2 linked regions of the Bdellovibrio bacteriovorus genome follow. The main gene of each other region encodes a partner of the protein of the gene in region 2 in a complex. Links are inferred from orthologs where the notes say so. Each region holds a gene or a part of one and is shown on either strand. Other genes may lie near its edges.

Evidence for each region.
Region 1: pfkA (region 2) and pnp share a complex: the UniProt entries of both Bacillus subtilis proteins name them as parts of the possible RNA degradosome complex. The link is inferred for Bdellovibrio bacteriovorus from one-to-one orthologs.

The regions. Positions count from the first base shown.
Region 1 is NZ_LUKD01000006.1:140,621-156,154, forward strand. Bases 11,739-14,647 are described here. They hold pnp (polyribonucleotide nucleotidyltransferase), read right to left. Parts: upstream 14,286-14,647; coding sequence 12,192-14,285; downstream 11,739-12,191. Other genes in these bases: AZI87_RS13800 (M16 family metallopeptidase), read right to left, coding at 11,739-12,122; rpsO (30S ribosomal protein S15), read right to left, coding at 14,390-14,647. In the rest of the region: AZI87_RS13745 (formyltransferase family protein), read left to right, coding at 1-49; AZI87_RS13750 (alpha/beta fold hydrolase), read left to right, coding at 46-2,454; AZI87_RS13755 (UbiA family prenyltransferase), read left to right, coding at 2,504-3,310; AZI87_RS13760 (phosphoenolpyruvate synthase), read left to right, coding at 3,313-5,991; AZI87_RS13765 (hypothetical protein), read left to right, coding at 6,114-6,551; AZI87_RS13770 (SDR family NAD(P)-dependent oxidoreductase), read right to left, coding at 6,552-7,304; AZI87_RS13775 (LysR family transcriptional regulator), read left to right, coding at 7,421-8,320; AZI87_RS13780 (exodeoxyribonuclease III), read left to right, coding at 8,393-9,166; AZI87_RS13785 (hypothetical protein), read left to right, coding at 9,213-10,052; dut (dUTP diphosphatase), read right to left, coding at 10,383-10,832; more of AZI87_RS13800, read right to left, coding at 10,851-11,738; more of rpsO, read right to left, coding at 14,648-14,659; tRNA pseudouridine(55) synthase TruB, read right to left, coding at 14,804-15,534. UniProt on the Bacillus subtilis protein: Involved in mRNA degradation. Catalyzes the phosphorolysis of single-stranded polyribonucleotides processively in the 3'- to 5'-direction. Necessary for competence development in Bacillus subtilis.
Region 2 is NZ_LUKD01000001.1:905,415-921,031, forward strand. Bases 8,149-11,140 are described here. They hold pfkA (6-phosphofructokinase), read left to right. Parts: upstream 8,149-9,145; coding sequence 9,146-10,135; downstream 10,136-11,140. Other genes in these bases: AZI87_RS04295 (HU family DNA-binding protein), read left to right, coding at 8,252-8,524; AZI87_RS04310 (ABC transporter substrate-binding protein), read left to right, coding at 10,239-11,140. Outside these bases: AZI87_RS04245 (hypothetical protein), read left to right, coding at 1-474; AZI87_RS04250 (outer membrane beta-barrel protein), read left to right, coding at 474-1,532; AZI87_RS04255 (metal ABC transporter substrate-binding protein), read left to right, coding at 1,542-2,423; AZI87_RS04260 (ATP-binding cassette domain-containing protein), read left to right, coding at 2,420-2,989; AZI87_RS04265 (metal ABC transporter permease), read left to right, coding at 2,986-3,798; AZI87_RS04270 (cyclic nucleotide-binding domain-containing protein), read right to left, coding at 3,783-5,213; AZI87_RS04275 (prolipoprotein diacylglyceryl transferase), read left to right, coding at 5,320-6,060; AZI87_RS04280 (hypothetical protein), read right to left, coding at 6,022-6,834; AZI87_RS04285 (hypothetical protein), read left to right, coding at 7,103-7,828; AZI87_RS04290 (DNA gyrase inhibitor YacG), read left to right, coding at 7,874-8,092; more of AZI87_RS04310, read left to right, coding at 11,141-11,360; AZI87_RS04315 (branched-chain amino acid ABC transporter permease), read left to right, coding at 11,370-12,272; AZI87_RS04320 (branched-chain amino acid ABC transporter permease), read left to right, coding at 12,275-13,246; AZI87_RS04325 (ABC transporter ATP-binding protein), read left to right, coding at 13,227-14,003; AZI87_RS04330 (ABC transporter ATP-binding protein), read left to right, coding at 14,000-14,713; AZI87_RS04335 (DUF5985 family protein), read right to left, coding at 14,710-14,976; and 3 more genes. UniProt on the Bacillus subtilis protein: Catalyzes the phosphorylation of D-fructose 6-phosphate to fructose 1,6-bisphosphate by ATP, the first committing step of glycolysis.

The sequences.
Region 1 (15,534 bases), on a different replicon or contig from region 2:
CGGTCTCATCGATTTTTACAAGCTACGCCTGCGAGGAATAAAGATATGAAAACCATCATTGCTTTGCATGGAAACCCCGGTCATCCCGACGATTGGACTTTGCTTAAAGAAGCCGTTCAACCTTTGGGCTATACCCTTCACGCGGTGAAAGCCGACAGTGAGGAGTGGTTGAATCTTCTGACTCAAGACTCGTCAAAGAAAATTCTTCTTGGCCACTCTTGGGGTGGCTACCGCATTTTAAAAACTTTGCCTGCTTACGAAAAGTATGTCGAGCAAGTGATTTTAGTCACACCTTATTTAAAACCCGAACGCGAGATTTCACCGATAGCGGGCGCTTTGCTAAAGCTTCCTGTCTTGGGCGACGCTCTTATTAAATCGAACTTTGCTAAATCCAAAGACACATTTCTAAAAGATCTTTTCCATCCATGGTCATTGGCGGACCACCCCTATTTACAAAAGATCACAGATCGTTTTGATTGGAATCTTTGGCAGAAAACGGCCTTCAATAAAATTAAAATGCAGGACAATCCGTGGACTGCCAAAGATGTCGTTAAAATACCTATCACCGTGGTCTATGGAAGTGACGACAAAATTACGGACGAGTCGATTCAAAATCAAATCGTCACTCAATATCCATCCCACAAAATCGTGAAAGCATCTAAGGCCGGCCATAGTCTTCTGTGGTCGCATATTCAAGACATCTTAAAAGTTTTGCAGGAGAAACCAGGAATGTCCCACCCTTCTGAAAAAATTGGTTACTACCCGGGTGCTGATGAACGTAATAACGTGATCAGCTACATGGAAAAACACTTACGCGAATTCCCTGACCGCGTCGCACTTTCGTGGGTTTCACGCGAAACCTTGGCAAAGTGGGATGGCAATCCGCACACGCCTCTAAAGCATGATCAAATCACCTACAAACATTTCGCCGCAAGAATCAACTCTTTCGCGCGCGGACTCTTAGATATCGGTATTAAAAAAGGAGATCGTGTTATCATCTTCCTGCCGATGAGCCTTGACATGTACACGGCGATGTTTGCTGTACAACGTATTGGTGCTATTGCCGTGTTCTTGGATTCTTGGGCGCGCAGCCATCACTTAGGAGCTTCGGCAGAGTGCGTGGGCCCTAAAGCTATGATTAGTTTCAATATGGCTTTTGAACTTGTGAATCAGGTTCCTGAATTTCAATCCATGCCAATTCGAATTATGTATGGACCGGGCGACAAGTGCACTCACCGTTTCGAGGAACTTTTGAAAAAAGATCCGTCGCCGATCGCGGCCGTAGAAAGCGAGTTCACGGCATTGATCACATTTACGACGGGCTCAACGGGAAAACCCAAAGGAGCCAATCGCACGCATCGATTTCTGTCAGCGCAACATCACGCGCTCTCGCATGTGATACCTTATACAGAAGTCGACAAAGACATGCCGGCCTTCCCGATCTTCAGTTTGAACAACCTGGCTTCTGGGGTGACCACGGTGTTACCAGCATTGGACTTAGCGGCCCCATCAGAAAGAGATTCGGCCATTTTGGCGTGTCAGATTTTAAATGAGAATATTAATTGCACGACGTTATCTCCAAGCATGCTTGTGGGACTGGCTCGGTACTGCAAAGAAAAGAATATCATCTTAAAAGGACTTCGTCGCGTCGTGACCGGCGGCGCTCCGATTTCTAAAGACGATGTGAAAGCTTTCTATGACATCGCTCCTCAAACTGAGCTTTGGATTTTGTACGGCTCGACAGAAGCAGAACCTATGGCTCACATTGAAGGCCGGGATATGCTGAAAGAAAGCAAAATCACCGATCCAGAGATTATCGAGGAAGGTGTGAACGTCGGCCACATCAGTGAAGACATCGATTTTAAATTCATCCGTATCAAAGACGGCCCCGTGGATTTGAAAGACTCTTCATGGCAGAAAATCGAAGTGCCGAATGGAGAAATCGGAGAGTTTATCTGTACGGGCGACCATGTCTGCCGCGACTACTATAACAACCCCGACGCCTTTAAAACCACAAAGATCTTGGATGAAAAGAACCGCGTATGGCATCGCACCGGGGATTTGGCCTATATTGATTCCGACAAAAATCTTTGGATCGTGGGCCGTGTGAATAACGCCATCGAAAGAGCGGGAAAGTACTACTTCCCGGTGCGTTCCGAAGTTCTTTTGAAGCGTTTTGATTTTACTTACCGCTGTGCCTTCTTAGGGGTTCCCGACTCCTCTCTGGGACAAGCGACTTACGCCGTCGTTGAATTAAAACAAGAAATCAACAGCCAAAGTTTTGACTTTGAGGCGGCCAAAAAAGAAATCCGCCGGGTTTTTGAAAAAAATAAAATTCCCGTGGATCAGATTAAGTTTGTTAAAAAGATCCCTATGGATCCTCGCCATCACTCGAAGGTGGAATACAAAGTTCTGCGCGATCAGTTGAATGATCCCGAGGTGATTATTGGGTAATTGGTGGATATTAATTAAAGAAAGATTCAGCCCCGCTTCTTATGTGCCCATGATATTTCTTTTTTCATGGGCCAACGGGCTTTTCTTTTCTTCCACTTTAGGGTTGGAATGGAATTGGGGACGCTTTGCTTGCGTCTTCCTTTTGATGCTGTCGTTCTTTTTTCGCATGCGTCTTTTTGATGAGATCAAAGACTATGAAGTGGATTTGAAAGTCAATCCCACCCGTCCTTTAGCGCGCGGAATTTTGACGGTTCGACAAGTCAAGGTGGCCCTTCTTTTCCTCATTATTTTCGAGATTGGTCTTGCCAGCAATCTAGGCGTTTATTCTCTTCTGATTCACGCAGCGGCCATCGGCTACAGTCTTTTGATGTATGAGGAGTTTTTTATCGGCGACTCCTTGCGGCCGCATTTAACGACCTACGCGGTTACTCACACCTTTGTGAGCGTTCTCTTAGGTCTTTCTAGCGGTGTCGCCATGACAGGTGTCAATCCTCAAGAAATCACATTGCCGCTTTTGATATTTATTTTTATGAACTGGGCCTTCTTCAATCTTTTTGAGTTCGCTCGAAAAACGTTCGCGAGCTCCGAAGAAAGACCGCATGTGCCTTCTTATTCCAATATTTTTACGGACAAAGGAGCCTTAGCCCTTTCTTTGAGCCAAGCAATCCTGGGAGTGGGGGTCGCTTACTACCTTCAGCCCCACTGGATTTGGCTGGTTTCTTTGTCAGCTTATGTCGTTCTAAGTTCGATTTATATTATTAAAAAAACCGCCCCTGCCGCGCAGTTCTTCCGTGCGATTTCCGGGGTCTATTTGCTGCTTCACTATGCTCTAGTGATCTATATGTGGAGATCCTAACTATGCTTGTAACTCCAAAATCAACACTGTTCTTTGCTAAAAACGAAGCCGGAGGAAAAGGCTTTAATCTTTACCTCATGTCGCAAGCAGGACTTCCCGTTCCCGAATGGGTCGTGTTCGGTAAAAGATTCTTCCAAGAGTTTCTGGCGTCGCCTTCGGTGAAAACAAATTTATCGCTGATTATGCAACGTCTTTCGGCTAAGGAACTCACGCCTCTTCAAGCGGAGGCGGAAGTTCGAGCTCTCTTTGAAAAAACCGATCTCTCCAAAAATCTTTCAGAATCCTTGGACAAAGCATTGAAGGATTTGGGCGCAAACAATGTTTTTTCAGTGCGTTCGTCAGCCGCCGACGAAGACAGTCTTTCGCATTCTTTCGCGGGTCAGCTTTCAAGCTATCTTTATGTCTCAGGCAAAGAAGATATTCTTAAATACATTCGTCAATGCTGGATCTCCGCTTTTTCCGAGCGAAGCTTGGTCTATCGTTTGGAAAATGGCATCGACCTTCAGAAGATTTCTGTGTCGGTGGTTTTACAGCGCATGATTGATCCAGATAAATCCGGTGTTCTTTTCACTTGTGATCCGGTCGAAAAGAAAATCGATCGCTATGTCGTTTCTTCCGTCTATGGCGTTGGTGAAGGACTGGTGTCAGGAACTTTGGATGCAGATTCTTTCTGGCTTGAAGCGCACAGCGGAAAGCTTTTAAAAGAAGAAGTCGTCGAGAAAAAAGAGATGATGAAGAAATCTTCTTCAGGTCACTGCTCGACTCTGCCTGTCCCAAGCAATCTTGTAAACACGGCCTCTTTGACCCAGGAAGAGCTTTCAAAGCTCTATCGTCTCGGGCACAAAATTCAAGAGCAGTATCATCGTCCGCAAGATATTGAATGGGCGATTGAAGGCGGTAAGATCTATATTTTACAAACTCGTCCCGTAACGACATTGCAGGCCGACTTGATTGGTTATCCGAATCTTTGGGACAATTCAAACATCATTGAATCCTATGGAGGTTTGACCTCACCTTTGAGTTTTAGTTTCGCCCTTAGAAACTATAAAGCCGTGTATGTGCAGTTCTGTGAAGTTTTAGGTGTTCCGAATGAGATCATTAAAGACATGGACTCTTACTTAGGATACATGCTGGGATCTTTGAATGGCCGTGTGTACTACAATCTTTTCAATTGGTACAAACTTGTCGGCGTTCTTCCGGGCTTTAAACAGAATCGCGAGTTCATGGAAACCATGATGGGAGTTTCTGAGGCACTCAGCGAAGAAATCGCGGATCGTATCAAACCTCACCCTTCGTGGGACACGTTCAGCGGTCGTATCCGTAAAGCCATCACCGGATTTAATTTTATTAAATATCATTTCACTATTCAAAGCACCGTGGATGACTTTTTGGCGACTTTCCATCGCGACTACGACAAGTACCGAAGTCTGCCGTTAAAGCGGATGCGGGGCGATCAACTGATCCGCATTTACATGGAGCTTGAGCGAAACATGCTGGGCCGCTGGAAGGCTCCCATCATCAATGACTTCTTGTGCATGGTTCACTTCGGCCTTTTGCGTAAGCTGACAACCACGTGGCTCAAAGATTTGGATTCGACCATCCAAAATGACCTTCTTGCGGGTGAAGGGGGACTGGAAAGTGCCGAGCCGACAAAGGCTTTACTGCGCTTAGCAAATAAAGCCGCCCAAAATCCAGACTTACGCAAACTGATCGAGACCATCGATCCCGCCGAGGGTCTGGAGGCTTTAAATCAATCACCTTACCAAGAATTCTATAAGTCCGTCTTAGACTATCTCGACAAGTACGGATTCCGCTGTATGAGTGAGATGAAACTTGAGGAGATCGATCTTCTCACAGATCCAAGTTACCTCTTTGTCTGTTTGAAAAACTATTTGAAGTCAGGTCAGACGGAGGTTCACGATGACTCTCACGAAAAGTCTTTGCGAACTCAAGCCGAAGCCAAAGTGGCTTCGCATCTGACTGGCTTTAAAAAGAAATTTTATTTCTGGGTCCTTAAACACGCCCGTAAAGCCGTGAAGAACCGCGAAAACACGCGTTTTGCGCGCACACGTATTTACGGTATTGCCCGCACGATCTTCCAAACTATTGGTGAAGATTTGGCGACAATGAACGCGCTTGAGCAACCCCGCGATATCTTCTGGCTGACCATCGAAGAAGTCTTTGGGATTTACAACGGCACTCTGCCCTCCTACAACCTGAAGGGCATTATCGAGCTACGCAAAAAAGATTATGGTCAATTCGCTGAAGAAACGGACCCGCGCGTGATGACTCGAGGAGCGGTCTATTGGGACAACACGTTTATTAAAGAAGAGATTCCTCAGGTGGCTGAATCTGGCGACTATGACTTAAAAGGTCTGCCGTGCTGCCCAGGAGTTCTTGAAGGTGTCGTCAAGGTTATCTTAAATCCAAGTGATAACTTGGAACTGAATGGCGAGATTCTGGTGACAGCTCGTACCGATCCAGGGTGGGTCCCTCTTTATCCAGCGATCTCAGGGCTTTTGGTAGAGCGCGGAAGCTTGCTTTCTCACTCGGCCATTGTTGCCAGAGAGATGGGAATCCCTGCGATCGTCAGCATCCCAGGATTAACAAAACGAATTAAATCCGGCATGCGCGTTCGCATTGATGCCAAGGCAGGTACAATTAAAATCTTAGACGAATAAGTGAGGACGGGACCTCCCGTCTTCATTCTTTCAAAAACTTTGTCATTTGATAGCCGCGAAAGAATCTGCAGTACTTCCTACAGCTTCGCTACTAGCCTAAATGGGTCCCCCAAGGAGGCCTTATGAAATCACTTTTCGCTTTCGTGCTTCTGTTTGCCAGCATCTCTTACGGCAAAGTCGCGTGCTACAAAGCTTCCAATCCGCAAAGCATCACAATAAAAACTGAAAACGGAAAATCGGAAAAGGCCAGCGGCGCACAGTTGGTTTATCAAGATGAAAAAACCGTTGATAGCGAAGGCGTAGAAACGCCTCCTCATATAAAACTTCGCGCCCAATCCAAGACTTTGAAGTTTTCGACTGTCGCCTATCAATTCGAAAATGGCGGCGATTTCTTGGTGGAGTGTGATGGAGGAAAGACCTCGCTTATTAAAGAATCAAGCTCTTTGATTTTAACTTCCGACTATTTGGCCGGAGAAGTCAATTCCGCTGACGAAGGTTGTTCAACCGGTGAGGTCGCTTATCGCAACCTCACCATGACACCTGCTCCGTGTGCAGATTAATTAAAGAAACATCCCACCGGAAGCTTCAATTCGTTGAGCATTGATCCAGGCATTATCTTCAGAAAGAAGAGAGGCAATCACACCTCCAATATCTTCAGGAACGCCGACTCGTCCTAAAGCCGTTTGAGATGCGATGAATTTATTTACTTCAGGGTTATCCCGGACCACGCCGCCACCAAAATCAGTCTCAATGGCTCCAGGTGCTACGACATTGGCAGCGATGCCACGGGCTCCGAATTCTTTCGCCATATAGCGAGTCAGAACTTCGATCGCGCCTTTCATCGAAGCGTAAGCCGCTTTACCTGGTAAGGCGAAACGAGCTAGCCCCGAAGAGATATTCACAATGCGTCCGCCGTCTTTCATAAGGGGAAGAAGCTTTTGAGTTAAAAAGAAAGGACCTTTCAGATGAACATTGACCAACTTATCAAAGTCCTCTGCTGTGGTCTCCATGATCGAAGCCTCTAAAGCAGTGCCTGCATTATTAATAAGAAAGTCAAAGTCCGTACGATTCCATTTTTCTTTTAAAACCTGACGAACTGCCACGGCAAAGGCTTCAAAACTCTCCACCGCCCCAGCGTCAAGAGGCATGGCCACGGCCTTACGTCCTTGCCTTTCAATCTCGGCCACGACTTGGTCTGCCTCGGCTTTCTTAGAATGATAAGTCAAGATAACGTCGTTCCCTTTTTGAGCTAGCTTCAAAGCGGTATTCTTACCCAACCCTCGGCTGCCACCAGTGATAATTGCGATTTTCATAACAAACTCCTTTTAAATAGTGCTGGTTACATTTTTATTTTAGGAAGTTTGCCATAATTGATAAACACCGATATTTTTGATACACTGTTCACTATTACTGAACAATCGAGGATGGGATGGACCGTATAGAAGCTATGAAAGTCTACATGCGCGTAAGCGAATTATCGAGCTTCGTAAAAGCGGCAGAAAGCCTTGGAATGTCCAAGGCCCATATTTCTAACATCATCCAACAGCTTGAGGCGGATACGGGCACCAGACTTCTTCACCGCACCACCCGTCGCGTTCAGATGACTCAGGACGGAATGACTTACTATGAACGATGCAAAGATCTTCTGGCGGATATTGAGGAACTAGATGCTCTCTTTAAGAAAGACGCGGGTCGCCTGTCAGGAAGAATTCGCGTCGATATGTCGACAGGTATAGCAAAAAATTTGATCGTCCCGCGGATTCCGGAATTTTTGAAAGCCCACCCGGGTATTGAGATCGAATTAAGCAGCACGGATCGTCGAGTGGACCTTGTCCGTGAAGGTTTTGATTGTGTTATTCGGGTAGGAAATTTGACGGATTCGGGACTTATTGCAAGACCTCTGGGAAAGTTCACGGTCGTAAACTGTGTGAGTCCCCTTTATATCAAAAAACACGGTCGTCCTAAAAATCTGGAAGATTTATCAGAGCACTTTCTGGTCCACTATGTACAAACCCTTGGAGCGAAGCCTGACGGTTTTGAATACTTTGACGGAGAAAAATTTCAGATCAAAAAAATGCGGGGTCAGATCACGGTGAATAATGCCGAAAATTATCTGTCGGCATGTCTAGCAGGACTGGGAATTATTCAAGCCCCTAAAGCGGGATTGAAAGAGTATCTGAAAAATAAATCCCTGATTGAGATTTTGCCGACCTTAAAAAGTGAGCCTATGCCGGTCTCTCTCGTTTATCCTCATCGTCGTCACGTTGCCAAACGTGTTCAGGTATTTATGGATTGGGTGAGCGAAATCATGCGGGACTATATCGTCTAGAAGGACCTGACACGTCCTCGCATCACCGGAACCTGACTTGATTTCTAAGACGTCCTTGCCTATTGTAAAAACATGAAATTGATCACATGGAATGTTAACGGTCTTCGCTCGGTTCAACGTAAAAACTTTCGCGAATGGTTTGAAAATGAGAAGGCCGATATCGTCTGCCTTCAAGAAATCAAAATTTCTGAAGAAGCTATTCAAGAAGACGAAACATTCTATCACCCGGCTCGCTATCACTCCACGTGGAACTTTGCTGAAAAGCCTGGGTATTCGGGGTTGGCACTTTATTCTAAAAAAGATCCTGATGCCGTTCGCCGAGGTTTAGGCATTGAAAAATTCGATCGCGAAGGCCGCTGGCTGGAAGCTGATTTTGGTTCCATCACAGTCGTGAACAGCTATTGGCCCAACAGCCAACGCGATCACGCAAGACTTCCCTTTAAACTCGAATTCTGTGCCGCTGCCGAAAAGCGTCTGCAAGCCCTTCGTAAGAAAGGCCGCGAAGTCGTCATCTGTGGTGACTTCAACATCGCCCACAAAGAAATTGATTTAAAAAATCCGAAAACAAATACCAAAAATGCCGGATTTCTTCCGGAAGAACGCGCCTGGATGACTCACTTCTTAGAAAAGCTAGAATGGGTCGACAGCTTCCGCAAATTCGAACAAGGCGCAGGTCACTACACCTGGTGGAGCTATCGCCCCGGAGTCCGCGAAAGAAACGTGGGTTGGCGCTTGGACTATTTCTTAGTAAATAAAGAAGCCTCCGACCGCTTAAAAGCCGTCAGTCACCTGCCGGATGTTATGGGATCCGATCATTGCCCTGTGCGCCTTACTTTAAAGAAGTAATGCAAGGCTGATTGAGTTTAGTGAAAGTTTCGTGATACGAAAAAGTATGACGAAATCATGCTTTAAAACTTTTGTACTTTCACTTTTGTTGGCTCCTTTTACCGCGGCTCACGCCAAGGAAGTAGCACCTCCTGTGCTCATCAGCCAGACTTACTTCTATGACGACAAAGTCGCCAATGCCGATGATCTTTTTATCATCACCGTGCAAAACAAGCTGGGCATGATTGACTGGGACGGAACCACCGTTGAAATGAAAATCAATGATTCCTCAACAGTCAAAATCACATCAAAGAATCCAAAGAGCTTTAACGTGATCGCCGATAAAAGCTATCCAAAGGATCTGGCGCTACCGACTGTAAAGATTCTGGAAGATCAAGTGCAGATCCAAGTTCCCCAGTGGCATATCGTTAAAAATGGAAATCCGAAAATCAGTTACCGCTATGTCAATGGCCCAAACACCACACTTTGGGTGCAATTCCAAAACACGTTGCAACCGTTGCTAATACATCAGGAAGAAATTTCTCTTCCCGCAATTTTAAACTCGAAAGACAAAAAAGATTTAGAATCGTGGATCGATCTGCTTCTTACAAAGACCGCAGCGGTAGGACCTAATTTGACTTACTCATTCCGTGTTTCTTACGAATACACCGTCGGCCCTAAAGTCCCATGGATCGTCCAACCCGTCTTCTTAGCTCCGTCAAAACAATACGACAAAGCGGACGCCGCCGCGATGGCCGACGCCGTTGAAAACTTTTTCAAGGCAAACCAACCCTATAAGAACAATAGCAGCCAACTGGTTTTCTCAATCATAGTTTTCCAAAATCAGATTCCGCTACTAGAGGTCCAAGAATTCGAACTCCCTCTGGATCTAACAGACATAGATTAGAAATAGGCTGGACCAACAAAGACCTACTAAAATAAACCAACCACAACTGCCAAACAGTCAGGGTCGAACTTTGTGCCCGCGGTAAAACGCGCCGAGTGGGCGCGTTTTAGTGCGGAGCATGGAGCAAAACAATCCGCGAAGGCGGATTATTTTGCGACGTCGTCAGGCTCGCATCCTGATCGTCCAAAGTCTCTACAAAGAATTTTCAAACGACAAAATAAAGAAGAAAAAAGAAGATGGTGGAGACGATCAGGATCGAACTGACGACCTCAACACTGCCAGCGTTGCGCTCTCCCAGCTGAGCTACGTCCCCACTTAAAAATAAAAAAACTAAGCGCGTCCCGTAGAACCAAAACCACCTGCACCACGCTCGGTAGTTCCCAATTCATCGACAACTTGGAATTGCGCCTGAAGAACCGGAGCAATCACCAATTGAGCACAGCGCTCTTGATCACTGATTGTCACAGCTTCATTACCCAAATTAATCACGATGATTTTCACCTCACCACGATAATCAGCATCGATGGTTCCCGGTGTATTCAAAACCGTCAAACCACTTTTTGCGGCCCATCCACTGCGGGGACGAGCTTGGATTTCATAACCTAGTGGAATTTCAAAAGACAAACCTGTTGGAATCAAAGCTCTTTCGCCCGGATTTAAAATCACCGGACCCGCAAGCTGCGCGCGAACGTCGAAGCCGCTAGCACCCAAAGATTGATATTGCGGAAGTTCACCGTGGAAGTTTTCAAGTTTCTTTACTTTGACTGTGAGCTTTTGCATTTTCAAATCCTTTTTCGATTACAGAGTCAGTTCTTCAAACCAAGTTTTCAACTCGGTCACGCCCGGCCCTAATAAAACCCCGGATGCGGCGTTTAAATCAAGCTCTTCGCGAATATATTCATTCACCGAGTCGACCGTCACCGCTTTGATTTCCTCTATCACGGATTCCACAGAACGGAAGCTGCCAAAAACGATCTCGTTGACCGCTAAAGACGTCATACGATTTTCGATATCATCAGAACTTAATAAAATGCTGCCAATAACTTGAGTCTTAAACATCTCCACATCGGCCTTAGAGACACCTTGCTTACGAATCTTCTGCAGTTCTTTAGAAATAAGATCGCCCACTTTTTTGACATTCTTAGTTTCCGTTCCCGCATAAATAGTTAGCATCCCGGAATCAATGTGGGTGTTGAGGCTCGAATGAATTGTGTAAACCAGGCCTCTTTTTTCACGAACACTTTGATAAAGTTTGGAGGTCATGCCCCCACCCAAAAGGGTGTTCGCGATCACGGCTTCGAAACGACGTTTATCCTTGAAGCTTGCTGTCGGAAAGCCCATCAGCATGTGCACTTGTTCGGCTTGCTTTTCAACGACGTGACGACGTTTTAACCAGCGAGGGAACTTACGAGAGTTTTTAAGCACCGACTGCTTTTTCTTTCCCAAACGCTTTTCAATACCAGCCATCAATTCGTCATGGTCCAAGCAACCGGCCGCACTGACGATGATGTTTTTTCCAGTGTAGTTTTTCTTGTAATAATCCATCACCTGATTCTGTTTCATCGTGGCGATAGACTTTGGAGTTCCCAAGATAGGACGAGCGAGCGGATTTTTTCCGTACACCTGCTCATAGAAGACATCATAAATAATTTCTTCGTGGCTATCTTCGGACATTGCGATCTCTTGCAAGATCACACCCTTTTCAAGGTCGAATTCTTTCTTGTTCAAATGCATGTTGGATACTAGATCCGCCAAAACATCCAAGGCCTTTTCCCAGTGATCTTTTAAAACCAAAGCGTGGTAACACGTATATTCACGCGTGGTGTAGGCATTTAAATCCCCACCCAAGGCTTCTAAAGATTTTGCGATTTGATAGGCAGACCGAGTTTTAGTCCCCTTAAACACCAAGTGTTCAAGAAGATGCGAGATGCCCGCATTCTCTGGCGACTCATCTCGAGTGCCGGTCAAAACCCAGATACTGATAGAAACGGCACGGGACCCTGGATGAAGTTCGCTCACCACTCGGATCCCGTTAGAAAGTTCAGATTTTTTGAACTTAGTATTTGTCATTGATTCTCTTTTAAAGATGCTGTTTCAGCATGGCGGCCCTAGGCCGCCTCGCTCTGCCAGCGTCCGCGGCTATTGAAGAAGAGCCTTACGAGAAAGCTTGATACGGCCTGCACGGTCCACTTCAAGAACTTTAACATCAATCATTTCGCCTTCTTTAAGTACGTCAGTCACTGCGCGTACACGTTCGTTAGCGATTTCAGAGATGTGCAATAGACCTTGAGTGTTCGGCAAGATTTCAACAAAAGCACCGAATTCAGCAATCTTCACAACGCGACCTTTATAAGTCTTACCAACTTCAGCTTCAGCAACGATGTCGTTGATCATAGCGATCGCCTTTTTAGTTGCTTCAGGATCTGCAGAGGCAATGTGGATTGTACCGTCGTCTTCGATTTCAATCTTAACGCCCGTCGCTTCCGTGATACCACGGATCACTTTACCACCAGAACCGATCACTTCACGGATCTTATCTGGTTTGATTTTGATTGTTTCGATACGAGGAGCAAATTCAGAGATTTGACCACGAGCTACTTTGATCACTTTTTCCATCTCATTCAAGATGTGAGAGCGACCTTCTTTAGCTTGAGCCAAAGCCTGTTCCATCACGTCGAAAGAAACAGAGTCGATTTTGATATCCATTTGAAGAGCTGTGATACCTGTTGGAGTACCAGCTACTTTGAAGTCCATGTCACCCAAGTGATCTTCATCACCCAAGATGTCTGTAAGAACGGCTACGCGATCGCCTTCTTTAATTAGACCCATTGCTACACCGGCAACGTTCCCTTTGATAGGTACACCGGCATCAAGCATCGCCAAAGTTCCCGCACAAACAGAACCCATTGAAGAGGAACCGTTAGACTCTAGAACTTCAGAAACGATACGGATTGTGTATGGGAATTTTTCGTGATCAGGAAGAACGGCTTTCAAAGCGCGCTCTGCCAAGTTACCGTGACCGATTTCACGACGACCTTGACCACCGAAACGACCCACTTCACCGACTGAGTATGGAGGGAAGTTGTAGTGAAGCATGAATTTGCGTTTTTGAGTTCCCAAAAGCGCGTCAACCATTTGCTCATCATCACCTGTTCCCAAAGTCACTGTGCCCAAACATTGAGTTTCACCACGAGTGAACAAACCAGAACCGTGCGCACGAGGAAGAAGACCCACTTCATTCGCGATAGAACGAACCGTTTTCACGTCACGACCATCGATACGAACTTTGCGGTCCAGGATCATCGAACGAGCTTCATTGTATTTAAGCTCTTCAACGATTGCGCCGATTTCTTTCTTGCGTTGTTTAGCAAGATCTTTGTCAGTGATAGAAGCAAGGAACATCGCCTCTGCTTCAGCTTGAGCAGCCGCTGCCGCTGCATAACGGTCTTGCTTAATTTTGATACCAAGAGCCGCAGCGATTTTTGGTTTCAAGAAAGACTCTACTTGTCCTTTGAAATCAGCGTCGATAGTCGCTGGAGTGAAAGAACGTTTTGTCGCCGAACCAAACTTTTCACGCAATTCGTCTTGCGCATTCAAAAGTGGCATCATGGATTGGTGACCGAATTTCAAAGCCGCCAAAACGTCTGCTTCAGAGATGAATTTTGTTTCACCTTCAACCATCAACAAACCATTGCGAGTTCCCGCAACGATGATATCCATGTCGGATTTTTCCATTTGTTGAGGAGTTGGATTCGCAACGAATTGACCATCAACGCGACCTACTTGAATCGCTGCTGTTGGACCGTTGAATGGAATGTCAGAAAGATGAAGAGCTGCAGAAGCACCCAAGCTTGAAAGAATCTCAAGAGGGAATGCACCGTCTGCAGAAAGAACCGTCGCCACAACTTGAGTTTCGTTTCTGTATCCTTCTGGGAACACAGGGCGGATCGGACGGTCGATCAAACGCGCGATCAGAACAGCGTCTGTCGTAGGTTTACCTTCGCGCTTGAAGTAGCCACCTGGGATTTTACCGGTAGCGTAGAATTTTTCGATATATTCCACAGTCAGTGGGAAGAAATCTAGTTCAGAGGCTTTTTTGCTAGATACTGCCGTAACAAGAACCATGTTGTTACCGCAAGAGACTAGAACAGATCCATCTGCTTGTTTTGCCAAACGGCCTGTTTCGATGGTGATTTGTTTTCCGCCCACCGATGTAGTTACAGTCGTTTTCATTAAATCTCCTTGAATTGATGCCAGAGCCTTATGCTCTGAGTGTACGAGAATTTCCTGTCGAGGAAAAGATTGAAGGGGCTCTTCGCCCCTTCAGGAATGTCAGATTACTTACGGATATCAAGAGCCTTGATAAGGTCTTGGTAGCGTTTCACATCTTTACGATGTAGGTAGTCCAAAAGTTTTCTTCTTTTGTTAACCAAAGTCACAAGACCGCGACGGCCGTGGTGATCTTTTTTGTGAGTGCTGAAGTGCACAGTCAAATCGTTGATTTTTGCTGTCAAAAGCGCCACTTGCACTTCTGGAGATCCAGTATCTAGATCTTTCGTTTGGAATTTCTTAACGATTTGGTTTTTTGTATCTTTAGTGACTGCCATTAAAGTCTCCTGTTCTTTTAAAAATTGCTTAGTTTTCGAACAAACCCCGCAGTCGTCATGGCTGTCGATCTGTAGAGTGTTGTTTATAAGTTTTAAGGTTCTACCCCGCATCCCCACCCCGGTCAAGGCAAAGAGGACGCAGGCCTAATATTTAAAGACCCTTTTAAGGACAAAACCGCGTCCCTCTTCAAGCCCCACCAGCGCCAATAAATGCCCGGTGTCTTGAGCTAAAACTTGGACATATTGGTCCTCGGAAGGCCGAAAGGCCGTGATCAGTTGGGAGCGCAAGTCATGGCTGATCTGTCCGTTCCCCAAAAGGACTTTGTCCTGCCCTTTAATACGAATACGTTTGATCTGAGGCAAGGCATGATCCATCCCCACAAAAGCCGTCCCCCAAGGAGGGGCTCCCGTATAAGCCTGTTCGATCTGTTCCAGGGTTTGTGCCTGAGGCAAATGATAAGGTGCCGACCACGTTCTGCGCAAAGAACTCATCGCGGCTCCGCATCCCAAAGCCTTTCCTAAAAGGTCGACCCAGGTGCGGATGTAACTGCCTTTGCTGCATTTAATATCAAACTCGGCCCAATCGGGACCGATTTCAACCGCTTCCACATCCCAGAAGTTCATCATTTTTTTGGGGATGACGACTTGTTCTTCCTGACCTTGGCGAGCGTATTCATAAAGTTTTTTACCCTGAACTTTAATCGCAGAGTAAATCGGAACTTCAAGTTCCATCTCTCCCTGAAGCTTAAAGGCTTCGGCTAAAATACGTTCTTTAGGAAACTCGACAGAGACTTTTTCTAAAACCTCACCCGTCGTATCCAAAGTGTCTGTGCGCACACCCAGTTGAGCACGCACGCGGTAACCCTTATCGCCTT
Region 2 (15,617 bases):
GTAGGGCTTATGGCTGACACGGTTTCTTCAGTGTCTTCGGGAGCCAACTTTGAAGTGAGTTTTACTTTGGAAGAGGGAGGACGCTTCCGTGTGTCTACTTTCGCAGACTCCCAGCTTAAAAACGGCATTGATTTTGTTTTCACTCGTCAAGGCACCAAACTTTTTGTTTTCAGCTCAGCACAGGGTCAAACTCAAGAATGGTCCTCCCTGTTTAATTCTGTAGATGCGACGGGTGTTTTGACATTCACTATTGATGTGCATAACAACGAACATCCTAGTCATATTCTATTGTGGAAAGGATCCAAGAATGCCTCGATGGATCATCGCAACACTCTTTATAATTCTGCAGAAGACAGCTTGGATCTAAACTATGATAATAGCCCGGGTAATGGCTTCGGCCGTAATTGGGGTTTTAAACTTGAAAAAGCACAGCTTCTTAAAGCTGTCTTATCTGCACCACAGGAATCACACTAATGAAACGTTTTACGGTCATTCTTTTTATTCTGCTTTCTGGCGTTCGCGCTTCTGCACAGAATCTATTGCAAAACATTCAAACCGCCGCTGCGATCGATTTCGTGGCCCCTTTTGATTTCGAAGGCTCAGAAGAAAATAAGCTGGACATTCGATCTGCCGAGCTTTCTTTTTTTGGTCCTCTTGATCCTACATTCGACGCGAACCTAAACGCGGCAGCTCACAATGAAGATGGTGAGTTTGTTTTTGAAGTGCATGAGGCTTTCGTTTCATCCAACAAACTGATCCCCTCTTCTCGGTTCAAAATCGGGAAATTCTTTTTAGGCGTAGGTCGATTAAACCAATTCCACCAGCACGATTGGGCCTTTATTTCTGCGCCTCGTGTGCAGACAGAGTTCTTTGACGAAGAAGGTATCGCCGATACGGGAGCCGAGTTTTCAACTCTTCTTCCCACGGACTCTTATTGGGACATTACCGCCGGTGTGACAAATGGATATACCTATGGACACGCCCACGATGCGGGCGAAAAACCGCGCGTTCCTACTCACTATATTCACCCGGTCAACTTCATTGATTTTGGTGACGCCGGAGCCTTGCAATGGGGAATGAATTATTTAGGCCGCACTGATGCTGAAGGCATTCAAACTCAGCTTTATGGGTTTGATTTTGTATTTAAAAAGACGGAAGGCAAAGTTCTTCGTTTTCTTTTGCAATCAGAAATCTGGTATCGCAACTTAAAAGCTCCCGAAGCAGACCGCCAAGAGGACATCGGTGCATACATCTATCCGCAAATGTCCTTGAGTGAACGTCTGTTTCTAGGACTGCGTGTGGATTTGTTCTCGGAGCTTTCCCGCACGTTTCAATCAGATGGTTCTAAACAAGACAATTTAGATTATGGCTTTGTTCCGACCCTGACCTATAAGCACAGTGAGTTCACATGGTTCCGCGTCGCGTACACTTACGATGTGCAAACTTATAAGGGCGAATCGGATGACTTGAGCCAGAAAATTGAGTTGCAGTTGGTGTCTATCTTGGGCGCGCACCCTGCGCATTCATTCTAGGAGGATTTCGTGAAGAGTTTTGTATTTGCGACATGTTTATTCTGTGCTTCGACGGCTTTTTCGAAAATCAAAGTAGTCACGACACTTCCCGATATTGCAGAAATTGTTCAGGCTATCGGCGGAAACGAAGTGGAAGTTCAAAGCTTGCTGAAAGGAAGTGAAGATCCTCACTATGCCGAAGCCCGCCCCGATTATATTTTAAAAGTAAATCGAGCCGACGTGCTTTGCTCTGTTGGTTTAGAACTTGAAGTCGGTTGGCTTCCAAAGGTTCTAGAAAAAGCCGGAAATGCAAATGTCTCCCCTGGTGGTAAGGGTTCTTGCATCCTAGGAAAGTCGGTAAAGCCTGTCGACGTTCCCGTGGGCGTTATCAACAGATCCTTAGGAGATGTTCATCCTCAAGGAAATCCGCATTTTGCATTGTCGCCAGAAAAGCTCGTTGAAGGCGCGAACGAAGTTGTGCGCGTTTTATCAGAAGTAAACCCAGACAAAGCCTCTGAGTTTTCGAAGAATTATGATGCATTCAAAAAGAAAATGACGGACCTGCAGACGACACTTTCTAAGAGCGTAAAAAAAGTGAAGGTCATGGAGTATCACAAAGAATTTACCTACTTCTTTAATGCCTATGGGCTTGAATCCGTCGGATCGTTAGAGGAAAAGCCAGGCATGCCACCCTCGGCGGCGCGCTTAGCTCAGGTGGCGAAGCTCGCAAAGGACAACAAAGTGGCTGTGCTCTTCGCGACACCCTCAGCACCTCATAAAGCTTTAGAAAGATTCACAGAGCTTTCCGGCATTCCAGTTGTCACTGTGCCTTCCTATGTGCAAACTTCTGGTAATTCCGATGCAAAGACGATTGAAGGCTTGCAAAAATTATTGGTAAAATCCATTCCATGAGTTCTATTCTTGAAGTTCGAAATCTAAAAGCCCGCAGCCGTGAAGGACTGGATCTTTCACCTGCGGTCGACTTTGATCTTCAAGAAGGTGAAGTGCTGTTTCTGCGTGGAGAAAATGGTTCAGGAAAGAGCACCTTATTGAAAATTCTTTTGGGTCTTCATAAATACTATGAAGGCTCTTTTCAGTTGCGCATTTCGAAGGTCGAAATGCAGTATGTTCCTCAGTTAGGAAACTTGAATTTCCATCTTCCCTTGACCCTACAGGATATGGTCCCTCCCACGGCACGAGACCTTCCCTTGCTGCGGGGGCTTGATCTTAATAAGAAATGGAACACCGCCAGTGGCGGTGAAAGACAAAAAGTTCTTTTAGCGGCTGTTCTGGCGAAACGCCCCAAATTATTGGTTTTGGATGAGCCTTTTAATCACGTGGATAAGGACTCAGTTCAAGTGCTGGAAGACGCGTTAGCACAGTTTCTTAAAATGAATCCACAAAGTTCTTTGATTTTGGTGTCTCATCGCGCGCTTGTACAAAACTGGGCTTCAGTTAAATTTTTGGAGATTCGATGAGTTCCTTCTTGGACTTGCTAAAAATTTATCAGTGGGCTTTGCCGGCCAGTGTGGTTATGGCTGCGGTGCTTGCGTTGATAGGTGGCCAGTGGACCGCTCGGGCTAAAAGTGCGCAAATTTTTGTGTTAGGCCAAGGCTCTTCTTTAGGAATTGTATTGGGATTTGTTTTAAACCTTATCTTGGGAACCGACTTTCACGGTTTGAATCTGGTTTTAGGTTTGAGTTTAGGTTGGTTGACACTCTTACTTTCTGATTTTTGGATTGAATCCCGCTCGGACAGAAACCACGTTTATTTGACTCTTTTTGTATTCTTTCTTTCGCTTACGTATTTGATCACCTCCATCACGCCTTCTTTAGAGTCTCATATGGCAGCGGCGTATTTTGGTGATATTGCGGTGATGAGCAATTTGGGTGCGCAGATGAGTCTGGCAGCAGGCTTGGCATTTGGGGCATTCTTATTGTGGAGCTGGAAAGAGCTTTCGATGATTTCTTTTCAGCTATTAAATCAAAGCTCCATTCATCGCAGCGGCAAAAATCTGGTTTTCGACGTAGGAACCTTGCTATTGACGACAATGGCAATTCAAAGCATGGGCTATCTTTACACCATGGGATCACTTTTCATTGCGACAAGCTTTGCTTCATCCCGCAGTCGAAATTTGAATTCTTATACGGCGAAAATACTGTTAATCGCTTCCTTAGGAAGTCTACTGGGATTTAGCATTTCATTATTTTCCACAGAGCTTCCCACCGTCCCCTGCATCCTTATTGGACAGATGTTGGTGGGTTTCTTGAGTTATACGAAGAAGTAGTGGAACGAAGGCTGAGCTTCGCGCTTTTGTCCGTCGACGTTGAAAAGACAAATCACTTCGGTGCGAACACCCTTTTTAACATTAAATACAGTTAAGTCCGCGTTCTCGATAATCTGGTGCAGACCGCGACCGGCACCGCCCTTTTCAGCATTCATGCTGCCAGCTTGGCCATTATAACAGCTTAAAAGATAATCAATGATGATGTTTTTCGTAAGGGAACCAAATGGATCTTTCACCGCTACTGCAAGCAACACACCATCACTAGCATACGTCAGCTGCGATTGTTGATGAGTATCCAGTTTGATTTCTTCTTTACGAGAAATGTGATTGAAGATGGACTTTCCTTGAGCATCCACCGGAGCATCGTATATCGCATTCATCAGCATTTCTTCAACGACAGTATTAACGCGATCTAAAACCGTGCTGCGAATCCCCATCTTTTTGAAGTAAGTGTAAATATCTTCGCGAAGTCCTTCGCGCTGACTAGAGTGAGTCACGGCTCGAGTTTGCACCTCTACTCCCCAAGTCAGATACTTTTCGATGCCAAAAAGATCTTTGTTCAAAAGCTTACTCAAAGCAGTTAATACATAGCGAATGGTGGCATTTCTATCTTCGGCATCCCGAGAAATGATGTGATCGACGAAGCGGTTTTTTTCCAGAACATTCAAGTTTCCTTGGACATCTTTGTTTGTAAGTAGGACGGCATAGGGAGAGGATTTTTTGTCTTGAACATCTTTTAAGACGTCCACACAAGCTTCTTCACACAAAACAATGTCATACTTATTTTCAGCCAAGAAAGTGTGTCCCATGGCCGAATCACTGGCGATATCCAATTGAACGCCGGTTCCACCAAGGGCCATACGAATCGGCAGTTGTTGCTTTTTATCTGGTTCGACTAACAGAACCTTGCCACCGCCACTTTTTTCGATCGCGCTTTGAGCTTCGTGCAGTTCACGATTGAGAATTTCAAACAAACGAGCTTTTTCGTTTGTGCGCATCAAGCGCTCCGTCAAGATAAAGCAGTAGATCTGGAATAAGAGTGCTTGAAAGCGATCTTTGTCTTTGGGATGAACATGTCCGAAATCTTCTGAGCGGATAACAAAGCACTCCACTGCCGTCAGAGCTTTGACCGTGGTCGACGTCAGATTGGATGTGATGACACTCATTTCTCCGAACACTTCACCCGGCGTATTTAATGTCGCAATCACTTCGCCAGCTAATGAAACTTCGACACTGCCCGATCTTAGAAAAAACAAAGAAGTGTTCTTTTTTCCCTCTTGAAGAATCAAACTTCCTGCTGACACGGATTCGGTATGAATCATTGCTGATGCTTGTAAAAGCAAGTCGTCACTGAATGACTTGAAGAAAGAGAAACTTTTAATTTCCTTAGCAATTTCGGCAGGGTGCAACTTCATATATTTGTAATTATGTATTTAGTTAGCGGGGCTTGACCAGAATCGAGTTGAATATTTTGGGGAATAAAAGAAAATTAAGTCTATCGTCGGTATACTTGGAGGTAGTTTGTACCCGATCCTTCCGCTTTCACCTACATTCGGTGTTCCCACTTATTATCTGATCCTCAGTGGCACTGTGTGCATTTGCCTATGGTGGCTGGTGAGGCGTTCGGAGCAGTTGCAACTTTCGCGTAAAACGACGCTCGACCTTAGTCTAATCATCATGGTGGCGGGATTTTTGGGCGGTCGCTTATTCCACGTTTTCTATGAAGACTTTCCTTATTATCGCGAAGAACCCGTCCGTATACTGCAAGTTTGGAACGGCGGCTTCGTTTTTTACGGTGGCGCTTTGTTCGCCGCGCTTCTGGCTTTTATTTATCTTATTAGAAAGAACAAAAGCACCTTCGAAGAATATCTGGACATGTTTGCTCCCGTTCTTTCTTTTTCTTATGTCATGGGTCGTATCGCCTGCCTTTTAGCGGGATGTTGTTTCGGAAAATACTGCGAACTGCCATGGGCTTTCGGAGGACGACACCCCACCCAAGCTTATGCCGCCTTATGGGAACTGGGTGTGCTTTTTATTTTACTGGGAATTGAAAAAGCTCCGAGAAAAAAAAGAGGAGCCGTTTTTTATTCGTGGATGATCTTGCATGCAATCGGCCGCTTGATCATGGAATACTTTCGGGATGACTTTCGCGGACCGACATTGGGAGTCTCAATTTCAAGCTGGATCAGTCTGCTCTTGATTTTGTTAGGGACATATCTGCTTTTAAGGAAGCCAACACACCGGAGCTCGACACGTTCCTAGTTGGCACAAACTGCCTTGCACAAAACTGTCTAAGCGACATTGATCCGAAGGATAAGTATTGCGAACAAGTTCGTTTGTCGCTGCTGCGGGAGTATTGATATTCACCGGCACATAGTCACGATACGAATATTGCTGCACGAAACGAATCATCTCAAGCCCTGCCTGCATGGATCTTTCACAAAGAGTATTCTGATCACAAGCCTTTCTGACATCGTCTTCTATCACGGGAACAAGTTCTGGATACGCGGTGAGAAGCTCAGGTAAACAATTTGAGGCCGCGTAGAAATCAGATTGTCCTTCGGTTGAAGCCCAATCCGAACCGGGAATTGTTTGCCGAGGCTCACCGCCAATAATATGCCCCAACTCATGACAAAGAATAGCTGCCAGAGCAGCTTTCGTGGCACCTGGTGCTCGCGCCATTCCACCCCAGAGGGAAATCTGCATAGAGTCTTCCTTCTGCTGAGCGAAGGCCGCGAAGTAAGGACTTTGCCATTCATACGGAATAACCAAATTCTTGCCCGTAGCGGTCTGAACTTTTGCAAAATTTTTCACTAGGAATTGCCCAATCAACGTGGCGTAGTCCACCTCGGTCAAATTTGAAACGTTCTTCGATCCGACGGGAAGATAGAAGTAATTCGACTTCGATTCCTGCACCTGAACTTGTCGTTCACTGGTTCTGCTTTTCAATAAAACGCGAGGAGTTTGCGCCATTGCAAGCAGTGCCACCAGAAGAAAAACTCCAAGAATGTACGGGATGTATTTGCGATCGATCATAGCGCTAGCACCCTATCATAAATTCCCATTTTACTCGACCGAAAAGATTCCAATTTGTGAGACGAAAAAAGGCTGTTTTCAGAGGGAAAAATAGAGTGTCTCATTTTTAGACACTCGCAAGAGTGACGCAAATTGACCGTGCTCTCCAGACTTTAAACAGTCTTTCAGCTGCCAATCGCAAAATAACCACAATTCACCCATAGATAGAAATGGCATGAGTTCTGTATTGCAGATTAGATGTAGAAGTTTAATTAGAAAGAGGTTTGTTATGAAAAAGCTTTTAACGTCCTTTGTTGCGATGATGTCTTTCGCGGCATTGATGGTGGGCTGTAGCGATGGCAGTGGTGGTGGTACAACCACAGTCACTTGTCCTGCGGGATATTCGTACAACGGCGTAAACTGTGTGTGGGTGAACGGTGGTACACCGGGGACTCCAGGTACAGTGACAGGCCCCGTACAATATTATGACTTCAACCGTTCGTATGTACAAAGTTGGGGTGGCGTCGGCACCGTGAATGGTGACATGACGATCGTCAACTCTGGCGCTTACAAACAATTCTTAAAAGAAGCCATGGCGGTTTGTGACAGAAATATCTGGGGTTGGAGCAGCGGTCTTTCCGACTGTAACAACTGGGTTTCTGGTTCATTCAAAATTGCGTTCTCTATTGATTCATCTATGAAACCAGCGGTGCGCTTCGAAGCTTACCCGGCTCCAAGTTTCTTCCAATGGAACTTTAGCTTGGGTTGGGATGCTGGCGGCGTTGCGTTCAACCCACTTATCTTGAACTCCAACAACACGTTTAGCTTGATCAATAACAGCCAAGGTTTCGAGATCCGTGCTCAAGGTTCCTACTGGAATGGTGGCGGCTTGCGCTTGATCCAAATTCAGGTTCTAAAAGGAACTCTGCAAGACGGTTACTTCACATATGATCTTTACTACCCGTACAACAACGTAGCTACGAAGTTCGCAACGGGTAAATTTAAAAAGTACTAAGCTCTGCGTCTTGCACTCGTGGCAAGACTCAGCAAAGATTCAGGTATGACAGAACCTCAAAAACCAAGACAAGTTAAATGCCCGCAGTGCGGGCGTTTAGCGTTGTACTCACCAGAAAATCCTTTCCGTCCTTTCTGTTCAGAAAGATGTCGCATCATCGATCTTGGCGCATGGGCCAGCGAAGAATACAAAATTCCCGTCAAAGATTCTTCAAGTGATGCTTTAAGTATGGACGACGAAGACTCTTCTGAAGATATGCACTGATGCCGCTGAAACGCGCACTCAGAGTCGTTTTCACATTTTGCTATTGACGAATTTCCGATTTTGCATTTTCATGACCATGTCATTGGATGACGAAGAGTTATCATCACGATTTTTATTTACAACGACGGACACACAAAAGTGTCTTAAAGAGGAGTTCAAATGAACAAAGCTCAACTTATCGAAAAAATCGCTACTGAAACAAAAGTTTCTAAAGCTCAAGCTGAAATGATCCTTGATTGCGCAGTAGAGAACATCAAGAAATCAGTTAAAAAAGGCGACGACGTTAAACTTGTTGGCTTCGGTACTTTCACTAAAGCTAAACGCAAAGCTCGCACAGGTCGCAACCCACAAACTGGTAAAGCAATCAAAATCCCAGCTTCTTGGGCTCCAAAATTCCGCGCTGGCGCAGAATTCAAATCAATGGTTAAGTAATCGTCTAACAACGATGAACTAATCAAAAGGCGTTCCCCACGGGAACGCCTTTTTTTATTTCCCTTCATCACCTCGGGTGCCGGAGAGAGAGGAAGGGTTAAACTCTGCTTCCTTTTCGCTCGGACAGTCCTCGCGCTTCTCGTCTTTTGCTGGCATTCTTGCTTTTCGTGTCTTTCTTTTCTGTACTACCGCCATAGCTTTCGTGCGCTGCGGAACTCGCTTCAAGGAAGCAGAGTTTAACCCTTCCTCTCTCCGAACCAGTTTTGGGGGAAATAAAAAAAGACATTGTATCGTTCCTCTGTGGTTTTCTGGTCAGCTGCGCTGACGTTTGGTCTTCTGAAAGAACATCGAGATGTAATTTTGGGTAGAGCCTAGGGTTCCTGCTCTGAGCCTTGTAGCGAGTTCCGCAGCGCCCAAAAACATCTGCACCACAACGGGAAAAACTAAAAACCCCAAAACAAGATTGCCAGCAGAAGACTAAACGCGCGAGGACTGTCCGAGCGAAAAGGCCCAGAGCAGGAACCCTAGGCTCTACCCAAAATTGCGCCTTCGGCGCTTTACGGCAAGAACTAACTCAACATGCAGCTTGGCTTTTTTACGATGGATCGGTAGCCTGTTTCTATGGCTCAGTTCAGTAAGAAAATTCAGAAGATTGGTGTTTATACTAGCGGTGGTGATGCTCCCGGAATGAATGCGGCGATTCGTGCCGTGGTTCGTGTGGGTATTGCGCAAAATCTTGAAGTCTACGGTATCCAAAACGGATACGTTGGCATGATGGATAACAAAATCTCGCAACTTCATTTGCGTGACATGGCGAACATCATTCAACGTGGAGGCACTGTCTTAAAAACAGGTCGCTCTACTGAGTTCATGAAACCGGAAGGTCGCGCAAAGGCGGCTCAACACTTAAGAGCTGCCGGCATTGATGCGATGGTTTGTATCGGAGGCGACGGATCTTTCCGTGGGGCTCATGCTCTTTGGGAGGAACACCAAATTCCAATCGTCGGCGTGCCCGGCACGATTGATAATGATATCTACGGCAGCGATAAAACGATTGGCTTTGATACGGCGGTGAATACTGCTTTAGAAGCGATTGATAGAATTCGCGATACCGCCGCTTCTCATGATCGTCTTTTTATCGTTGAAGTGATGGGTCGAAATTCTGGCTTTATTGCATCGCATGTTGGACTAGCTGGTGGAGCCGAAGAGATCTTCACTCCTGAAGGAAATACCACTGTTGAAAAAGCACTGGATCGTATTAAAGAAGCCATCGGTCGCGGCAAAACCAGCAGTATTCTTATTACAGCCGAAGGCCAAAAACCGGGTCGTGCTTACGACCTTGCTGATGCTATTCGTAAAAAATCGGGAATGGATGCGAAAGTCTGCATTCTAGGCCACCAACAGCGCGGGGGCTCACCGACGGCAGCTGATCGCATACTGGCCAGCCGGATGGGGGCCGCTGCCGTAGACTCTTTACTGAAGGGCTATTGCGATATCATGATCGGTACCGAAGGCGAGCGCTTAGTGCAAGTGCCGCTGGATCTTGTTACGAAGAATGAAAAGAAGAACCAATTAGATCTTCTTTCTTTAGCGAACGTACTAGCTACATAGGGCTTCATTCGAAGCCCTTTCTTCTGCCTTTTTATCTTGACCAGAGTTTTGGGAACTTGAATTCTAGTGTGTATCTATTTGCACTCTTAGAAATGAGGTCCTGATGAAACGCCTGCTTTTAACTTTGGTATTGGTGCTTCCGCTTTTTGCGGGTTGTACAAAAAAAGAGAATGAAATCGTGATTGGTGAGTATGATTCCTTAACTGGAAGTGATGCTACTTTTGGTTTGAGTTCAAATAAAGGCGTTCGTTTGGCCCTGGATGAAGTGAATGCCGCAGGTGGAATCAAAGGAAAGAAAATTTCTTTGGTGACTCTGGATGACCAAGGTAAAAACGAAGAGGCTGCGGCGGCCGTCACTCGCCTTATCAATCAAAATAAAGTCGTCGCTATTATCGGTGGTGTCGCCAGCGGCCGCTCGAAAGCATCAGCTCCGATTGCTCAGAATGCAAAAGTCCCTTTTCTTTCTCACGCTTCGACAAATCCGGATGTAACTAAAATTGGTGATTATGTGTTCCGCATTTGTTTCATCGACCCTTTCCAAGGCTTCGTCATGGCTAAGTTTGCGAATGAGAATTTGAAACTTAAAAAAGTGGCGATTCTTCGTGACGTGAAAAACGATTACAGCGTGGGTCTTGCAGACGTTTTTTCAGAAGAGTTTAAAAAACGCGGTGGCGAAATCACAAACGACCTCAGCTATCAAGCCGGAGACATCGATTTTAAAGCGCAACTGACTCAGATCCGCTCAAAAAATCCAGATGGTATCTATGTTCCAGGTTACTACACAGAAGTGGGCTTGATCTCTCAACAAGCACGTCAACTTGGTATCAAAGTGCCACTGATGGGTGGCGACGGCTGGGACAGCGACAAACTTTCAGAGATTGGCAAAGAAGCTGTGAACGGCAATTATTATTCGAATCACTACACGACAGAGTCTACAGACCCTTTAGTGACTGAGTTTATCAAAAAATTCAAAGCAAAATACAATGAAACGCCGGATGCCTTGGCGGCCTTGGGCTACGACGCCGGAAAAATCTTAGCGGCAGCCATTGAGCGCGCTCCCGACTTGTCAGGAAAGTCTATTCGTGATGAACTAGCTAAAACGAAAGATTTTGCAGGCGTGACAGGCAAAATCACTTTGAATGAAAATCGCGACGCTGTGAAAAGTGCCGTGATCATCCAAGTAGACGGTACCAACCGCAAATATATTACGACGATCACGCCATAAGGACGGTGCATGCAGGATTTCATACAACACATTATCAACGGTATCAGTCTTGGCTCTATTTACGCACTGATCGCCCTTGGTTACACGATGGTGTATGGAATCCTGAAAATGATCAACTTCGCCCACTCGGATGTTTACATGGTGGGCGCTTTTGCCGCTTACTACTTCGCTCGTTGGATCGGCATTGAAAACAACCCGGGCATTTCTTCCCTGATCACTCTTCTTATTGTTTCAATGATCTGTTGTAGTATTTTAGGTTTGATCATTGAGCGCCTGGCCTATCGCCCCCTTCGAAACGCACCGAAGTTAAATATTCTTATCACGGCGATTGGTGTGAGTTTATTCTTAGAGTATTCCGGCCAAGTTGTTTTCGGTGCGGACCCTAAAGTCTTCCCCTCTGTGATGAACGACTTTGTTTTATTCAATATCGGTAACGTTGAATTAAAGTCTTTCGATATCACGGTTCTTGTCGTCAGCATCCTTGCGATGCTTGCTTTGAATTTTCTTATTTTTAAAACAAAAATCGGTCGTGCTATGCGCGCTGTAAGCAGCAATGCTTCTGTCGCTAGCCTTCTTGGTGTGAATCCTGATCGAATCATCGCGTTTACTTTCGTTGTCGGTTCTTCATTGGCCGGAGTAGGCAGCGTACTTGTCGGAATGAAATATCCTAAAATCGATCCGTTGATGGGAATGATGATTGGCATGAAGGCCTTCGTCGCGGCCGTCTTGGGTGGCATCGGCAACTTAGGCGGTGCGGTTCTAGGTGCCTTGATCATGGGTCTTTCTGAAGAAATGGTCGTCGCTTATCTTTCCAGTACGTACCGCGACGCTTTGGCTTTTGGTATTTTGATTGTGATCTTGATCTTTAAGCCTGCGGGCCTTTTGGGCAAATACTCGGTGGAGAAAGTTTAATGATTAAATCACTAAAATCTCCCCTGCTCGTATTTTTATTTCTTTGTGTTCTGGGTTTCATTCTTGATTTTGGAATAAACGCTTACTTCCAGCTCATCTTGCTTTTTGCCCTCGTGAACTGTTTGCTTTCCATGAGCCTCAATCTTGTGAATGGCTACACGGGACAGTTTTCTTTGGGCCACGCGGGATTCATGGCCATCGGCGCTTACTTTTCGGCTTACGCCAATACTCACTGGGATTTGATTCCTCCGTCATTTCAGGCCATAGAATATTTTATTTATGCTTTGGGCGGCGGTTTGTTGGCCGCTATCGCAGGATTCTTAGTTGGCCTTCCTTCATTGAGACTTAAAGGGGATTACCTTGCGATTGTGACTTTGGGCTTTGGCGAAATCATCCGTGTGGCTTTGCTAAACATGGATTTCTTAGGTGGCCCTCGTGGATATTCGGGAATTCCTGGTTTTGGTTCTTTCTTGTTCTCTTTTATTTTTGCCTCAATTTGGCTTGTCATCTGCTTCTTTACTATTTGGCGCGTGATGCACTCTACTTACGGTCGCGGTTTTTTAAGTGTGCGTGAAGATGAAATTGCGGCAGAGGCCATGGGTATTAACACGACCCGCATGAAAGTACGCTCCTTCGTGCTGTCCAGCTTCTTTGCTGGTGTCGCAGGTTCCTTGTTTGCGCACTTCACTAACTTCATCAACCCTTCTTCCTTTACTTTTCTTTTAAGCGTGAATGCCGTGATCATGGTGGTCCTAGGGGGCATGGGCTCGATGACAGGTTCTATTGTTGCCGCAGTAGTTCTGACGATTCTTCCAGAAGCTTTGCGTCCTTTACAGGAGTTCACCGGTGTCGACCTCCGCATGGTCATCTATTCTTTGCTTTTAATCTTGGTTATGATTCTTCGCCCGAAGGGACTTTTCGGCGAAAAAGAAATCACCGATGTTTGGAGAAAATATGTCCGACGTTCTGCTTGAGGCGCGTAAGATCACCATGCAGTTCGGCGGTCTGAAGGCTGTCGACTCTTTGGAATTTAAAATTCGCAAGGGTCAGCTTGCAGGACTGATCGGTCCTAATGGAGCTGGCAAAACGACGGTCTTCAACATGCTTACCGGTGTGTATCAGCCCACTCATGGCGATGTTGCTCTGGAAGGTAAATCTTTAAAAGGCCTGAAACCTTATGAGATCTCTCATCATGGAGTCACGCGCACATTTCAAAACATCCGTCTTTTTAAAGGCCTTACAGTTTTAGATAACGTTTTGATTGCCGGTCATCAACACATGCACTACGGGCTTTTCGACACCCTTTTGCAAACATCTCGCTTCCGTAAGGCCGAACAAGCTTTGCAGGAAAAAGCGATGAGTTTGCTCAAGATCTTTCATCTCGATGGAAAAGCTCATAAGCCCGCAAACTCTTTGCCTTACGGGGAACAGCGAAAGCTTGAGATCGTTCGCGCCCTTGCAACGGATCCCAAAATTATTCTATTAGATGAACCCGCGGCGGGCATGAACCATTCTGAAACCCATCATTTGATGGAGACCATTGCTAAAATTCGCGAAGAGTTTAAACTGACCGTTCTTTTGATCGAACATGACATGAAGCTGGTTATGGGCATTTGCGAAAACATCATCGTTTTGGACCACGGAGTGAAGATCGAAGAAGGTGATCCTCAAAAGGTTCAAGGTTCACAAAAAGTGATCGAAGCCTACCTTGGCGTGGAGGAAAAAGAATGAGTTCTCCGCTTTTGACCGTCGAAAATTTAGAAGTTTTTTATGGATCCATTCAGGCTTTAAAAGGAGTCAGCTTTTACGTCAACGAGGGCGAAGTCGTGTCTTTGATCGGCGCCAATGGAGCAGGCAAAACGACAACCTTAAGAGCAATTTCTGGACTCGTTCCAGTACAGGGCCAGATCTCATTTGCAAATCAGAATCTGACTAAAGTTCCTACTCATAAACGCGTGAACTTAGGCATTGCGCAGTCTCCTGAGGGCCGCGGCGTATTCCCTCAGATGAGCGTATACGAAAACCTAGAAATGGGAGCCTATGCCCGTTCTGACAAAGCTCAGGTGAAAGCCGACTTAGAAATGTGCTTCGATCTTTTTCCACGCTTGAAAGAGCGTGTCGCGCAAATGGCCGGGACATTGTCAGGCGGTGAACAACAGATGCTCGCCATCAGCCGCGCTTTAATGTGTAAGCCTAAGCTGCTTCTTTTGGATGAGCCTTCTTTAGGATTGGCTCCACTGATCGTTGCGCAGATTTTTGAAATTGTGAAAAAACTGAATAAAGAAGGAATGACGATTCTTTTAGTAGAGCAAAACGCGCGCATGGCTTTGAAAATTTCCCACCGCGCTTATGTTTTGGAAACGGGTCGCGTCGTCATGCAGGATTCAGCTCAGAATCTTCTTAACAACGACGAGGTCCGTAAGTCTTACTTGGGCGTTTAAGCTCGGTTCTTTTCAACCACGGCGCCCGTAATCATCATAAATGCCAACAACCGGAAGACGAAGACATAGGTATGAACTTCGTTTTCACTTTGAATAAACACAAAGATGAATCGTTCAATAGCCAATAAAAAGAAGGCTAAAGAAAATAAGAGAAAAAAACGATCGGTAGTCTTCCTCCAAAATTTGAGAAAGAAAATGCCCGCAGCAATCGACGCCATCATCACGGCGCCGTAGAGAAACTGATTAAATTCTTGATTGTCCATATTACACCGTATCCCAAATCAAACCGTAAATAAACGAAGCCATCGCTACGAATATAATAACCGCGCGGATCGTAGACAGGTCATAACTGGGTCCCAATTGAAAATCGACCGAAAGTAAAATGTTGTTTAAAGCGATTCCGACAAAACAGGCGCTGCTCCAGAAAAGAAGTCGTGTGCGGTTGCTAAGGTAAGCGCGCATCAGCATAAAGGCACAGAAGGTACTCATAATCGAACAAAGAAGATAGACGACGAATGCCATAACTAGTCTTTCTTGATTTTAAAAGCATTCGCGAAGTCACGGATGCTATCAATAGGTTGTGAGTAAATGAATCCGATAACGGATGAACGACGATTGGCATAGAGCTCTTCCAATCGGTTCAGAATATCCATTTGTTTTGAATGGGCAGGGAATTCATAGCCCTCGCCATTATTTACAATTAATTTTGCCGCCGCCAACTCTGCAAGCTGTGATGAGGCGTAGGATACGTTCGTTCGCATTTCAGAACTAATGTCTTCCGCGCGCCACGCTTTCGTAGAATCCCGCTTCATCAACAGTAAAACTTCTAACAGAGAAACCGAGCTGATATACCGTCGAATAAATTCACGGATATCATCAGGTATCTCACCGGACATGAGCATCC